DNA from 2 places in the Mesorhizobium sp. M8A.F.Ca.ET.207.01.1.1 genome. Region 1 is predicted to be linked to the other one. Evidence: predicted binding sites of a transcription regulator. Region 1 holds the regulator's gene; the other holds the start of a gene.
What was found. Region 1 encodes LexA, which represses DNA repair genes until DNA is damaged. Its sites were predicted from a motif close to TGTTCNNNNTGTGTTCNG; they were not measured.
Positions count from the first base shown of each region.

Region 2: a site for LexA is predicted at 5,468-5,485, ahead of EN850_RS00575 (sel1 repeat family protein). Genes of this name have one in related genera too.

Region 1 covers NZ_SRUS01000006.1:401,217-408,986, reverse strand. Annotated here, with positions in the region: gene kynU (kynureninase) at 1-17, opposite strand, end outside; gene EN850_RS20325 (ABC transporter permease) at 52-975, opposite strand; gene EN850_RS20320 (ABC transporter ATP-binding protein) at 981-1,760, opposite strand; gene EN850_RS20315 (ABC transporter substrate-binding protein) at 1,821-2,807, opposite strand; gene EN850_RS20310 (GntR family transcriptional regulator) at 2,962-3,735, shown strand; gene lexA (transcriptional repressor LexA) at 4,146-4,889, shown strand; gene EN850_RS20300 (ComEC/Rec2 family competence protein) at 4,883-7,339, opposite strand; gene gltX (glutamate--tRNA ligase) at 7,443-7,770, shown strand, end outside.
Region 2 covers NZ_SRUS01000001.1:127,498-135,267, reverse strand. Annotated here, with positions in the region: gene EN850_RS00600 (carboxyl transferase domain-containing protein) at 1-79, shown strand, start outside; gene EN850_RS00595 (O-acetyl-ADP-ribose deacetylase) at 82-612, shown strand; gene EN850_RS00590 (hypothetical protein) at 733-1,197, shown strand; gene EN850_RS00585 (acetyl/propionyl/methylcrotonyl-CoA carboxylase subunit alpha) at 1,366-3,348, shown strand; gene EN850_RS00580 (branched-chain amino acid ABC transporter substrate-binding protein) at 3,532-4,653, opposite strand; gene EN850_RS00575 (sel1 repeat family protein) at 5,079-5,345, opposite strand; gene EN850_RS00570 (DUF2147 domain-containing protein) at 5,784-6,125, shown strand; gene EN850_RS36180 (hypothetical protein) at 6,337-6,492, shown strand; gene EN850_RS00565 (hypothetical protein) at 6,532-6,726, shown strand; gene EN850_RS00560 (AMP nucleosidase) at 6,843-7,770, shown strand, end outside.

The DNA.
Region 1 (7,770 bases):
TCGAGCGGTGCACGCATCATTTGTGACATTCCCTGGTTATTCATGCCCCGGTTATTCACGGATCGCCTCGCGCGCCGGCGCGGACCCGCGGCTACGCTTGAGGCTGGGCAAGGCAAGCATGGCGAGCACGAAGAGACCCGTGGCAAGCTTCAGGTCGGGCGGCGGCATGCCGGCGGCAAGGCAGAACGACACCAGCTGGTAGTAGATGATCGCGCCGGCGAAGGGCGCCAGCAGCTGGCGCCAGACCGTCTGCTTGCCGACGACAGCCTCGCCGATCATCAGCGCGGCAAGGCCGTTGATGAGGATCCCCAATCCCATATTGACGTCGGCAAATCCCTGCGACTGCACCATCAGCGCGCCGCTTGAAGCCGAAAAAGCGGTCGCCAGCCCGACACCGCCTATGGTCGCGGCCCAGACATTGATGCCTTGCGCCTCGGCCATGTCGGGATTGGCGCCCACGGCACGCACGGCCGTCCCCTTCTCGGTCCTGAAGAACATGTAGAGCAACGCGAAGGCGATCAGCGCCAGGAGGCCAGCGACGACGATCTTGCTGGCGGGAAAACCCGGCCGCGCGAACGGCACCCAGTCGAACACCGTCGGCGAGCCGAAGACCGAGAGATTGGACTTGCCCATGATGCGAAGGTTGATGCTGTAGAGCATCGTCATCATCAGGATGCCCGCCAGAAGCGTGTGGATGCGGAAGCGCAGATGGATGAAGGCGGTGCAGCAGCCCGCCGCGAAGCCAGCAACGAGGGCGGCGGCGATGCCGACCAACGGCGATGCGCCGGCGGCAAGGAGGACGCCGCAGATGCAGCCGCCCAGCGGAAAGGCGCCCTCGCTGGTGAGATCGGGAAAATTCAGCATGCGAAACGGAATCATGATCCCGAGCACGACAAAGGCCAGGATCAGGCTTTGCGCCAGCGTGACCGGCATGATCGCGACGAAGCTGGCGAGAACGTCCTGAATGAAGCCCATGATGATCAGCTCGCCAGCAACATGCGGTCGGTCTTGACTGAGAAATGGCCGATCAGATCGATAACCGAGACCCTCGCCTTCTCTTCGCCTATGACCTCCAGGAGGACGCGGCCGGCGTCGAGCATGATCACCCGGCTGCCGTAGTCGACGGCATGCTGCATGTTGTGGGTCACCATCAAAGTCGTCAGCTTCAGCGCGCTGACGGCGCGCACCGTTGCCTGCATGACGATCTCGGCCGTGCGCGGGTCGAGCGCCGCGGTATGCTCGTCGAGCAGCAGCAAGTCGGGCGATCCGCCGACCGCCATGATCAGCGACAGGGATTGCCGCTGCCCACCCGAAAGCAGGTCGACGCGGGTGTCCATGCGGTTTTCAAGGCCGAGGCCCAGTATCGACAGGCGTTCCTTGTAGGACGCGAGCCGGGTGGCGTTCAGCCCCTGGCGCAAGGTGCGCTTGCTGCTGCGCAAATCAGCCAGCAGCATGTTTTCCGCGACCGTCATGCTGGCGGCGGTGCCGCGCATCGGATCCTGGAAGACGCGGGCCAGTTTCGCGGCGCGCTTGTGCACCGGCATATCAGTCACATCGGCGCCATTGATCAGGATCTGACCGGAATCGAGGATCAGAGCGCCGGAAATGGCGTTGAGCATGCTGCTCTTGCCCGCCCCGTTGGAGCCTATAACGATGCCGAACTCGCCCGTGGCCAGCGACAGGCTGAGACCGTCCAGCGCGACCTTCTCGTCGGCCTGGCCCTTGTAGAATACTTTGCGCGCGGATCGGATCTCGAGCATCGTTCCTCCCTGACATGAAAAGTGACGGCGCCCGCGCCGTCACCTTCATGCAGCCTGATGTCAGTCGACGATGCAGCCGCAATCTGCCATCGAGGCCGGTATCTCGATGCCGAACGCGGCCATCGCCTTGCGGGAAATCGTTGCCATGTGATCCTTGTAGGCCGGGCGCGACGGCGCGATCGTCTTGGGATCCTTGCCCTTGAGTATCTCTGCGGCAATGTCGCCGGCATTGATGCCGACCTGCGTGTAATTGACCGCGAAGCTCGCCGGCACGGTGCCGTTGCGGACCGCGCTGTCATCGGAGTTGACGACCGGGATACCGGCCTGGCGGGCGGCGGCGGAGACAGCGGCGATCGCCGGCTGGATCAGGTTCGAGGCCGGGCCGTAGATGACGTCGGCCTTGCCGGCGAGCGAAGCGATACGTTGCTGGATGTCATTGACGTTGTCGATGCCGACCTCCACCACCTCGAAGCCAGCGGCGGGCGCCGCCGCCTTGATCTTTTCGACCAAGGCAACGTCATTGGCCTCGCCCGGATTGTAAGGCACGCCGAAGCGCTTGGCGTTTGGCAGCAGCTTCTTGGTGAAGGCCATCACCGCGGCGACGTCCTGCAGATCGCTGGCGCCGGTCATGCCTTCGTCACCTGAATCCCACGACGGCACCAGCTTGGCCGCCACTGGATCGGTGACCGCGGCAAAGACGATTGGAATGCCGGAACCGGCGAGCGCCTTCTTGGCGATCTGCGAGACCGGCGTGGTGATGGTGTAGATCAGCTTGGGCTGCTCCGCCTGCAGCTTGGCGATCATCTGCGGCACCAGCGATGCATCGAAATTGGTATGGCTTTCCGTATAGACGACGTCCTTGCCCTCGACGAAGCCGTTGTCCGTCAGCGCCTTCTTGAAGCCGGCTATGGCGGCGTTGAGCTGGGGGTGCTCGCCGAAATTGGCAATGCCGATGCGTATCTGGTCGGCGGCGGCACTGCCGGCGCTCACCATCAACGCGCTAGCCAGGAACAAACCCGACAACCAAGCGGATTTCGACTTCAACATCATTTCCTCCCAGATTTGATCAGCGCCGCTTGCAGCGCGGCTACTGCAAACGATCATGGTCAGTCCGCCGGCTTGTGTCAAACATTATATATAATTCTTGCCATGCCCCTACATCATATATAATTTTCCCCTGCCAGACGACGGATGGACCGCGATGCAGGATCAAACGAGCTCCACAAAGACGGAGGCAGCCTATCAGCTGTTGCGGCGCGATATCCTGACCACGCGCCTCATGCCCGGCGCCCCGCTCAAACTGAGTGCACTGCGCGGCACCTATGGAGTCGGCTGGACGCCATTGCGCGAAGCCTTGTCGCGGCTCGAGGCCGAACGCCTGGTCACCGCCATCAGCAATCGCGGTTTTACCGTGGCTCGGGTGTCGCGGGCCGAACTGGAGGACCTGGCGCGCGCCAGGATGGTGGTCGAGATCCCCCTGTTCCTCGAATCGATGGAGAAAGGCGGCAAGGAATGGGAAGATGCCGTGGTCACCGCCCACTACCGGCTCTCCCGTTGCAAAACCGCGGTCGACGATCCCTCGGATGCGGCGGTCGACAAATGGGACGAGAATCACGAGGCTTTCCATGCGGCGCTGCTGAGTGCCGCCACATGCGATTGGCTGTTGCGTTTCCGCTCGACGATCTCGGATCAATTGCGCCGGCATCATCGCTTTCTTGGTCTGGCGCCGACATTGCGGGCCGCGGCCGGCCTCAAGGATGGCTACGAAGAGGCGATGGAGGCGCTGCGCGAAGCGATTGCGATCGAACACCATACCGCGATCATGGAAGCGGCACTCGATCGTGACGTCGAGCGGGCCAAGGCGCTGATGGTGGCCCATATCGGCTACACCCTGCACGTCTATGTCCACAGCGAAGACAGCGGCCCGACCAAATACGCCGCCCGCGCCGGCAGCTTGAAAGCCGGTTCGGGATGACTCCGGCGCTTCCGCGACACCTATTCGCACGCGTTGGTCGGAGTGGGGCCGGACGCCTGGGTCCATCGCTGCCCCGAAGCTGCCAGTCGTTGGCGTTTTGGTTTCGTTTCGTTCCGCGAATAACGGACCGATAAATTATACAATCCGCCCGGGGAAAGCCTTCCGAACGGCTGACGCCAAACTCGGGAGCGGATGGGCCACAGGCCATTAACCATAACGATTTCAATGGGCCTGCCGATGGCGGAAAAGGTCGGCTTCTGCCCGCCGTAGCGGACAAAAAACATCCGCAGCCTTAACAAATTCATTAAACTTTAAACGGTTGCGGAACACAACTGGAACAGATAGTGTTTGTTCTGGGTTTGTTTTTTCGATTCTGGTTCAGACCTTCGTTCAATGCCTTGGGGGCCGCCATGCTGACACGCAAGCAACATGAACTGCTGATGTTCATCCACGAACGGCTCAAGGAAAGCGGGATACCGCCCTCCTTCGACGAGATGAAGGAAGCGCTCGATCTTGCCTCCAAATCCGGGATTCATCGCCTGATCACGGCGCTGGAGGAACGCGGCTTCATTCGCCGGCTACCCAATCGGGCGCGCGCGCTGGAGGTGCTGCGGCTGCCGGATTCGATCGCGCCCGGCCTGAACGCGGCAAAGAAATTTTCGCCCAGCGTCATCCAGGGCAGCCTTGGTCAAAACAATCTTGGCCGCCAGCTCAAGCCGGCGACGGCGCCTTCGCGTCTGCCCGCGGCCGGCAATGACGACGATGTGGTTTCAGCCGTGTCCATCCCGGTCATGGGCCGTATCGCCGCCGGTGTGCCGATCGATGCCATCCAGCATCAGACGCATTCGATCTCGGTGCCGCCGGATATGATCATGGGCGGCGAGCACTATGCGCTGGAGGTCAAGGGTGACTCGATGATCGAGGCTGGTATCTTCGACGGCGACACGGTCATCATCCGCAATGCGAACACGGCAAGTCCGGGCGAAATCATCGTGGCGCTGGTCGACGAGGAGGAAGCGACGCTGAAGCGGTTCCGCCGTAAAGGCGCCTCGATCGCGCTCGAAGCCGCCAATCCAGCCTACGAAACGCGCATTTTCGGGCCGGACAGAGTCAAGGTACAAGGCAAGCTGGTCGGGCTGATCAGGCGCTACTGAGCCGGTTTGCCATCGGACTTGTCTGGCTTTTTATAGGGCGGCAGCCCCCTCGCCTCGCGTGAGAATTTTCGCTGCTCGTGCCAGGGCCGGTATGGTCCCTCGACAGCGAATTCGATCACAGCCGGGGTTGTGGCCGACTGGGGATCGAAGAAGACGGCAGCACTTCCCTTGCGGGCGAGCTGCCGTTTCGTGACGACGACAACCAGCGGATTGTGGCAGGCGTCATAGGCGGTCGCGTCATTGACGACGATCAGGTCGGCGAAGGCGCAGGCTTTCCAGGTGTTCTTGCGATCCTCGACATAGGCGACGATCGCGCCGGAAGGGTGCCTGGCAAGGCAAAGGCCTTCGCGGCAATAGAACGGCGATCCCTGCGGCAGGTCGGTGGGAGCGGCAATATCGAATTGCCCGTCCGCCTTGTCGAACATTTCCGGTTTGACGATTGTTTCGGAGACCAGAGCGCGTTTCCAGTTGTCGGCCGCGAATTCGTTCGGACGTTCCCGGTTGACGGCCAGTTCGCCATTGCCGATCGGCAGTGCGACCAGCCGTGCGTCTTCCGAGATCAGCACGTCGGGCGTGCGTATGTCCGACACAGTCAACAGACCGGCAAGTGCGAATGGCAGTGCCGCGAGCCGCAGCCAGGTCGTCGCCATCGTCGCGATGACCAGCGCGACGGCCACCAGCAGCACGGATTGCTGCGAGATCAGACCTACCCCATCGATTGGCGAGCGCTCCGATATCCATGACGATACGGCGATCATCGCTGTCAGGCCTTTGCCCATCACGTAGAGAAACGGGCCGTCGGCGCCGAAGGGCATCGCCAGCGAACTGAGGACCGCAAAAGGCATGACGACCACCGACACGATCGGCATGACGGCCAGATTGGCGAACAGGCTGAGCGGCGATACGCGCTGGAAATGCCAGATGGCAAACAGCGCCGTCGCGCTGCCGGCAATGATGGAGGTCATGGCCAATCCACCTGTCGCCAGCAGGAATTTTCGCGTCAGGAACCCGGGTAGTGACCGCTTTGGCGACGGTGGCCTCGTCTTACCAGCGCGGTGGTCCGCCCAGCCGGCATAGGCGCCAACAAGGGCCGCGGTTGCTGCGAACGACATCTGGAAGCTCGGGCCGACGACCTCGTGCGGGGAAACCAGGATAACGGCGATCGCCGAGATGGCCAGGTTGCGCATGGTGAGCGCCGCGCGATCGAACAAGACGGCAATCAGCATCACCGCCAGCATGATGAAGCTGCGTTCGGCCGCAACGACGACACCGGAAATGACGAGATAGGCGGCGATCGAGAAAAGTGCGGCGGCGGCCGCATATTTCTTCACCGGCCGGCGCGCGGAAAAGTCTGGAAACAGCGCGAAGGCACCGCGCAACAGACCCATGATGGTGCCGGCGACCAGCGCCATATGCAGTCCCGAAATGGAAATGATGTGATAGATGCCGGTACGCCGCATCGCTTCGTTGATTTCATCGGGAATGCCGGCGCGCACGCCGACGATCAGCGCCGCCGCGATCTCGCCTTCGGCGCCGCCGATGCTGCCCCTGATGTGGTCGGCGATGGCTTCGCGGGCGTTTTCGATGCTTGAAAAAAGACGGGCTGGCAGCGACATCTCACCATCGTCGGTAGCGACAACCGTTGGATTGCCGAGAAAGAAGCCGCTGCCGCCGATGCCTGCGAAATAGCTGTCGAAGGAGAAGTCGTAGCTGTCCGGCCGCACCGGACCGGTCGGCGGCAGCAGTTTGGCGTAGCCTGTGATAAGCGAGCCAGCGGTCATTTCCGGCGGTATCTTGCGTGCCGAAAGCCGGACCCTTTCCGGCGCATAGCGCAATTTCGGCCGGGCGGTCGAAATCACGTCCATGGTCAACCGGATACGGCCGCTCTCCATCTCCTCGAGCGAGACCACGCGGCCGGTCAATTGAGTCGAGATTTCCGAACCCAGCATCCGGGTTCCTGCTCGCCATGTTTCGACCTTCGCCGCGAGCAAGCCCAACGCGCACAACATCACTGCCATGAAACACAGATGGGTTTTCGGCCAGGAGCGCGAGACGAACGCACAGGTCGCCGCCAGCACCATGACCGCGACCGGCTTTGCAAAATCGGGCTCGGTCGCCAGCGAAAAGTAGCCGATCGCCCCAACGGCCAGGCAGACCGGCACCAGCAGGAAGGCGATGCCCCGGTCGAGTTCCAGCTCCGCCGCCTTGGCCAAGCCGTGGCGCAGGCGAGGCAAGGATACCAGGCCCATTTGCCGGCGCACGCGCACAATCCTGCGTGCGGCAGAAGACGGAGTTGGCGCCGGCAAGCCCGCTTGCAACGGCAGGGTTGCGGGCGCAGCCACGAGCGGCGACGGCAGCGGGATCGCCGGAGGCGTCGCAAACAGGGACCGCTCGCTGACGCCGACAATGGCGCCCTCGCCCCGATCCGAGCTCCGGCCTCGTCCAGTCATCGGGTCTGCCCCTTGCGCCCTCGACACCCTATGCTACATGAACGCGCGAAGCGCGAAAGTCCGCGCCCTCCGCACCCAGCTTCAGACGTTTTCCGGGAGTTCCATGTCCGACAAGGTCATCACCCGTTTTGCCCCCTCGCCGACCGGCTATCTGCACATCGGCGGCGCGCGCACGGCACTGTTCAACTGGCTCTATGCCAAGCATACCGGCGGTACGATGCTGCTGCGCATCGAGGACACCGATCGGGAGCGTTCGACCGATGCGGCCACATCAGCCATTCTCGACGGCCTGACCTGGCTCGGCCTGTCATGGGACGGCGATGCGGTTTCCCAATTCGAGCGGGCGCCGCGCCATCGTGAGGTGGCCGAGGAACTGGTGCGGCTGGGCAAGGCCTATTACAGCTACGAGACTTCAGCCGAGCTCGAGGCGA
Region 2 (7,770 bases), on a different contig from region 1:
CGAGGTGCTGGCGCTCAGCCTGTCGGCCGCGCTCAACGCCGAGATCGAGGAGACACGCTTCGGTGTGTTCAGGATGTGATGATGAGCGCCACGGGCGACCGGATCAGCGTTCACACCGGCGACATCACCAAGCTGGCGGTCGATGCCATCGTCAACGCCGCCAACTCCTCGCTGCTCGGTGGCGGCGGGGTCGACGGAGCCATTCACCGCGCCGCCGGGCCGGAACTCGAATTCGAATGTCGCATGCTCAATGGCTGCAAGACGGGCGATGCAAAGCTGACCAAGGGTTATCGGCTGCCGGCCCGCCATATCATCCATACGGTCGGGCCGGTTTGGCAGGGTGGCGGCAAGGGTGAGGCAGAACTGCTCGCCTCCTGCTACCAGCGCTCGCTCGAAATCGCTTTTGCCAATGACTGCCGGACAATTGCCTTTCCAGCAATCTCGACTGGTGTCTACCGGTATCCGAAGGCTGAAGCGACTGCGATCGCGGTCCGAACGGTCGGCAGCTTCCTTGCACGGAACACATCGCCGGAAACCGTTACTTTCTGCTGCTTCGATGAGCCGACTTCAGAACTATACCGAAGAGCAATTGCTGCTCTGGGGGAAAGTTGAACTGTATGGACCAATCGATTCATCATCATAGCCAAATGAAAATTTCTACCGGCGAACTGGCGGCGGCACCGAATGTTCGCTATTGCTCACACTGGGTTGGGCAATTGGGCTGGGGTGAAAATGGTTCGGAAATATTGTCGCAAGTCGGCTGCGTCGATACTTGCAGGATTACTAATGCTCTCGGCGACTGGCATGAGCATGGCCAAATCGCTTGCAGACAGAAAAGGCCACGTTCGTTTCCCGGTGCTGACCGGACTGCTTGTCGTAACGACAGTCGCCGCCGCGACGGCGGGTTCACTGGCGGGAAGCAAGGGAGACGTGCATTTTCCACCGACCATGGGCTCGGATCCGAAGAGCGAATGCAACGTGGCGTACAAAGCCTATATCGCGGCGGGCGGTCATTCGGCCTACGCCACGACCTTTTATTCGCGCGTTGTCGACCTCTACATCATCTGCGGGACGAAGCTCAACGCGCCGTCCCAGAAGGCCGCGGAAGAAATGGCGCTGCGCAACTGCCAGGCCGGCTTGACACGGTGGAAGCTCAAGACCGCGAGCGGCGGCTGCGCCATCTCGGCGTCGAAGTAGGCAGGGCCGAACGCCAGCTGGAGCACTCCCTTGGTAAGGGAGAGGTCGAGGGAACGTCTGCCAGCATAGGTCGGCAGGACAGCGTGCCTCTCGTGGGGGATATGTCCACTGAGGCGAGCGCGAAGCAAGGCCTGCGTCGCTCGAAGCAAATTCGCCGCTGGAGGCTCCATGTTTAGCAAGATCCTGATCGCCAATCGGGGCGAGATCGCTTGCCGCGTTATCCGCACCGCCCGCAAGCTCGGCGTGCACACCGTCGCCGTCTATTCGGATGCCGACGCGAGATCCCTGCATGTCGAAATGGCCGACGAGGCGGTCCATATCGGCCCCTCGCCTGTCGGCGAGAGCTATCTGCGCGGCGACAGGATCGTCGCGGCAGCGCTTGCAACGGGTGCCGAAGCGATCCATCCGGGCTATGGCTTCCTCTCGGAAAACCCTGACTTCGTCGATCAGGTCACAGCCGCAGGGCTCACCTTCATTGGCCCATCGGCCGCTTCGATCCGCGCCATGGGGCTCAAGGACGCCGCCAAGCGGCTGATGGAGAAAGCCGGCGTTCCGGTCGTGCCGGGCTATCATGGCGAGGCGCAGGAGATCGTGCTGCTTGCCTCGAAAGCCCGCGAGATCGGCTATCCCGTGCTGATCAAGGCGCGTGCCGGCGGCGGCGGCAAGGGCATGCGGCGCGTCGAGCATCCCGATGATTTTTCCGAGGCGCTGTCCAGCGCCCGGCGCGAAGCCAAGGCCGCCTTCGGCGACGACCGCGTGCTGGTCGAAAAATACGTCGACAAGCCACGGCATATCGAAGTGCAGGTGTTCGGCGACAATTTCGGCAATGCCGTGCATCTCTACGAACGCGACTGCTCGGCGCAACGCCGCCACCAGAAGGTGATCGAGGAGACCCCCGCCCCCGGCATGACGCCGGCCTTGCGCAAGGCGATGACGGAGGCGGCGGTGAAGGCCGCCAAGGCGATCAACTATTCCGGCGCCGGCACCATCGAGTTCATCGTCGACGCCTCGCAAGGCCTCAAGGCCGACCGCTTCTGGTTCATGGAAATGAACACCCGCCTGCAGGTCGAGCATCCGGTCACCGAGATGGTCACCGGCACCGATCTCGTCGAGTGGCAGTTGCGCGTCGCCAGCGGCGAAAAACTACCGAAGACACAAAGCGAGATCGCGCTTTGCGGCCATGCCTTCGAGGCGCGCATCTATGCAGAGGACGCGGCCAAGGGGTTTCTGCCGGCGACGGGCACGCTGCACCACCTGAAATTTCCGGGCGTTGCCCCCGAGGGTGCCGCGATGCGCATTGAGACCGGCGTGCGGGCTGGCGATGCCATCTCGCCCTATTACGACCCCATGATCGCGAAGCTGGTCGTCCATTCCGGGGACAGGCAGGCGGCGCTGGAGGCGCTCCGCACTGCGCTCGCGCAAATCGAGATTGCCGGCTCCACCGTCAACGCCGCTTTTCTTGCCGCTCTTGCCGCCGATCCGGATTTTGCGGCGGGCGACGTCGATACCGGCCTGATCGGCAGACTCCAGGAGATGCTGACGGCGGTCGCGCCGCCGACCGGCGAAATCATCTCGGCTGCCGCGCTGGCGGCCTCGGGTACCGGAGCATTGCCGTCGGACGACCCCTGGTCGTCGCTTGCCGGCTATGCGCATTTCCACGGCGTTGCGCGGCGCACGCGGCTGAAGTTCGGCGACGAGGCCATCCTGGCCAAGGTTTCAATGCGGCCGGACGGGCGCTTTCAGGTGGCGCTCGATGCGCCGTATGACAGCACCAATTCGCATGACCTTCGGGCCGTTCCCCGCCTCGCCCGCTGGCCTGGCCACATCACCGTGTTCGAAGGCGCTGTCGCCTATACTTTCACCGTGCCGGATCCCCTGGCCAGGAGCGATGAAGCCGCTGCCGCCTCCGGCAGCCTGCGCGCGCCGATGCCGGGTCTCGTCAAGCTTGTGCGCGTGGCGAAAGGCGACGCCGTGATCAAGGGACAAATTCTGCTGATCCTCGAAGCGATGAAGATGGAGCACACCATCGCCGCCCCGCATGACGGGGTGATCGCCGAGATCGCCGGGGAAGGGTCACAGGTCACCGACGGGGCGGTGCTGGTGGGGTTCATCGAGGACCAGAACGCGTCGACCGCCGCCACCGGCCGATAGCCGGAGCGCATCGCGGACCGCAAACAGAAATGGCCGGGACGAACCCGGCCATTTCCTTGGACTAGAGCGGTTCAGAGTTTGATAGAATCTCTGACCCGCTCTAACTTCTTGTTTTTACGCAATTCTGGACGGAAAACCGCTACACACTTTTCCTAGAATTGCTCTAGCCGATCGTCGGAGCGATTACTGCGCGATCGGCGCGTACTTGCCGTCATGCCACTGGTTGATGTCATAGCTGGCATTTTTGAGGTCGCCCTTCTCGTCGAAGGTGACGTCGCCGACAACGGTGCTGATCGGCGTGCCGTTCTTCAACGCTTCGGCAACCTTGGCCGGATCGTCGCTGCCGGCACGCTTGATGCCTTCGGCGAAAGCCTGGACCACGGCGTAGGAGAACAGCGTGAAGCCTTCCGGCACGAAGCCGCCGGCCTTGATCTTCTCGACGGCCGCCTTGGCTTCCGGCTTTGCCTGCGGATCCGACGGGAACACGAACATGGTGCCCTCGCCGGCCGGGCCGGCAACCTGCCAGAACTCCGGCGAGGCGATCGAGTCCGGCATGATCAGCTGGAACTTCAGGTTCTGTTCGGCCGACTGACGCAGGATCAGGCCAGCCTCAGGATGGTAGCCGCCGAAATAGACGACATCGGCCTTGAGATCCTTCAGCTTGGTGACAAGCGCCGAATAGTCCTTCTCGCCGGGGTTGATGGCGTCATAGTAGACTTCCTTGAGGCCACCGGTATTCATGGTTGCCCTGACGGCGTCAGCCACGCCCTGACCGTAGGCGCTCTTGTCGTGCAGGATGACCACATTCTTGCCGGCATACTTCTTGGCGATCCATGGGCCGATGAAGGCGCCCTGTGCGTCGTCACGCGTATAAAGACGCATGATCGTCGGCCAGCCGGACTTGGCCGCGGCGTCGGTCAGCACCGGGTTCGAAGAGGCCGGGCTCATCATCAGCGCACCGGCTTCGGCATAGACGGCCGAGGCCGGAATGCTCGAACCCGAGCAGGCATGACCGTCGATGAACTTGACGCCGTTGGCGATGATGCGGTTGGCGACCGAAACGGCCTGCTTGGGGTCGCACTGGTCGTCCTCGATGTCGAGCTTGATCATCGAGCCGTTGACGCCGCCCGCGGCGTTGATGGCATCGGCCGCGGCCTGTGCGCCCTGCTTGAATTGATCGCCGATGGTCGCGAGTTGTCCGGTCATCGGGCCGACCACCGATACGGTGATGTCGTCGGCGAATGCGACAGGCGCGCTCATCATCAGGCCGAAAATGGCCGCGCTCAAAATACTCATTTTTTTCATGACAATAGAACTCCTCCACTAACGCGCGGCCGCCCCGGCCGCGCTTCTTCCAGAGAGGCGGGACAATTTCATCCTTCACCGGGCCTGTCTAGGCGCATTGGCGCCGCTCGATTGGGCCTGCGCGGTCTCATCCACGCAAAAAGCCACGCCAGCCTTGTTCCGGCTGGTCGTGGCTTTTTGCCTGTCAGGCTGTTTCCCCGGCGCCCCCCGCGCTGTGAACCCAACCCACCTTCCCTGTCTTCCTGTTGGCCATGATCTTGCCGAAGCCCCGATTCCACTTTCGGGATCATGGTCCGTCGCGCGGCTTGGACCTGTCGGCCTGCCGCATTCTTTTTGTTGTTGGCCCGTGGCCTGGCTGTCTGCGCAGCCTTGTCCCTGTTGGCCCGACCGTCTTTTAGCGGCGGAGCGTCCCCGTCTGGCGGGACTCAGTGCATCGTCATCCATTCGCGGGCTTCGCGCAGCGCCTTGGCGATCTCGACCTTCGACATGGCCGCCGAGAGTTCCGAGCGCAGTTCCGCGGCGCGGGCCGAACCCTTGATGGCGGCGATGTTGAACCATTTGTGGGCGGCAACGACATCGGTCTCGCAATCGCGACCGGTCGCATACATCATGCCCAGTTCGAAAAGAATGTCGGCCTGGGCAGTTGCCCCCATGGCGCCGAAGCCTGCTTCAAGCATTTCAAAACGTGCCATTTTAGTCCCCTGTCTGGCTCCCGAGAGCTGCCTCCGTTTGTCTTGTCCGGGGCGCTCTTTCGATGCTTTCGAGAATGCCGCGCAGGCTTGAATCCGTCGTTAAATGGCGTGCTTAATTTGAGGAAAACAAAGCTAAAACAAGAGGTAAACACGGAAATTCGTTAAGGATACGAAACCAGCAATTCGGCCGGTTTTCGCCAAATTTGACGAAAATTTTCGGGACCCCGATCAACACTCCGCTAACCACGGGAAACAAACACGACGCGGCGATCGTTTCCGTTTCCGTCCCGACAGAGCGAATTCAGCCGCTTTCAAAACGCCAAAGTCTTCCGTTGCGGCACCGCTTTTGTTTTGACGGAAGCTGGACTAGCTTACGTTTGCGTAAGCGGCAGACCGGTGAGGCGGAGCATCCGGCCGGCTATCCAAACGGAGGAAGACATGTTTCGAAAAGTGAGCCTGGCCCTGGCGGCCACTTTGATGCTGAGCGGCGCGGCATGGGCCGATCCGATCGAGGGCAACTGGAAAACGCAGGCAGGCGACACCGCGGCCATTTCAGGCGGCGATTCATTTTCCATTACGCTCAAGTCCGGTAAATATGCCGGCAAGACCATCGGATCGCTCAAGGCGGCCGGCGACAACAAATATACCGGCAACATCACCGATCCGGCAAACGACAAGACCTATTCCGGCAAGGCGACATTGGCTGGCACCTCGCTCAAGATGAGCGGTTGCGTGCTAGGCGGACTGATCTGCAAGAGCCAGACCTGGCACAAGCTCTGATCGTCATCTCCTTGCGATCTCAAAACGGGGCCCGGCGGGCCCCGTTTTCGTTTTATCGACGCGCTGACCGTGACCCTCGATGGCCGTTCGGGCCGGCGGCGACCCAGCCAATGTCCCGTCAATCAATTTGAACCGCAGATGAACGCCGGCATCAGAGCCGGTTCAGAGGCGTCAGGGCATTCTCCTGCGTGTTGAAGGAGACACGGACCCAATGCTTGCTCGCCGCTTCACCATCGTCTGCCTGCTGATGAGCCTGTTTGGGATGTTCTTCGCCATCCTCGTCGCCGAAGCGGCCCGGTCCCCCCGCTCCTGGGAGGAAGCCGCCAGAATGTGCCACCTCGCCTGCCCGACCAACCTTCGCCACTGAAACAGAGAACCAGACCTCGAAAAGAAAAGCACAGACATCATGAACCGCATCGCCGCCGCCCTCGCCAAGACCCTCCGGCTCCTGCCGAGGGCGGCGCTTATCCTGGTGCTCCTGGCCGCTCCGGTCCTGGCGGTGCCGATGATGCGCGCCGATGCCGGCTCGACGATCGAGGCGCCGGCGCTCAGAAAGTCCGGCGTCGGGTTCGTGCTGCTGGTCAGCCTGCAGCGGGGTTGAAGAAAAATGGCGCTTTGAGCGCCTTCGGCGGCGAGCCCCCTCCCAACCGCCTCCCCAAGTCTCTATATTGAGTCATGGAAAAGCGAATCTACCCCCAAGCCATCGAATCAGTCGTCATGCCCGAGCCTTTTGGCCGGCAAAGCTTCGACAATGCCGAAAAGGCCGTTGCCGCGCTGAAGGTGCTTTACAACCGCAACACCAAGTTCCTTCGCGATTCCTTCGCAGCCCTTGCCGCCGGCGGCGACAGCAGCAAGCGCTACCGGGCCTTCTACCCCGAGATCGGCGTCACCACGAGTTCGTTCACCCAGGTCGACTCGCGCCAGGCCTATGGCCACATGCCGACGCCCGGCCATTTCGCCACCACGGTGACCCAGCCGGACCTGTTCGAGACTTACCTCATCGAGCAGCTTCGGCTGATCATGCGCAATCACGGCGTGTCGGTGACCGTCTCGGAATCGACCACGCCGATCCCCCTGCATTTCGCTTTCCTGGAAGGCACCTATGTGGACGGCGCCGCTGCCGAGCGCATCGAGCGGCCGATCCGCGACCTGTTCGACGTGCCGGATCTCGACGGTACCGACGATCAGATCGCCAACGGCACGTTTGAGGTCGCCTTCGGCGAGCCCCGGCCGCTGGCGCCGTTCACGGCGCAGCGCATCGACTATTCACTGCACCGCATGACGCACTACACCGCAACCAGCCCGCAGCATTTCCAGAACTTCGTGCTGTTCACCAACTATCAGTTCTACATCGACGAGTTCGTCGCCCGCGCCCGCGACCTGATGGAAAAGGGGGGCGACGGCTACACAGAATTTGTCGAACCCGGCAACGTCATCACCCGGGCCGGGCAGAGTGCGCCCAGCGAAGGCGTAGCGCCACAGCGCCTGCCGCAGATGCCGGCCTACCATCTGAAGAAGCCCAACCATGGCGGCATCACCATGGTCAATATCGGCGTGGGTCCTTCCAACGCCAAGACCATCACCGACCATATCGCGGTGCTTCGGCCACATGCCTGGGTGATGCTTGGTCACTGCGCCGGGCTGC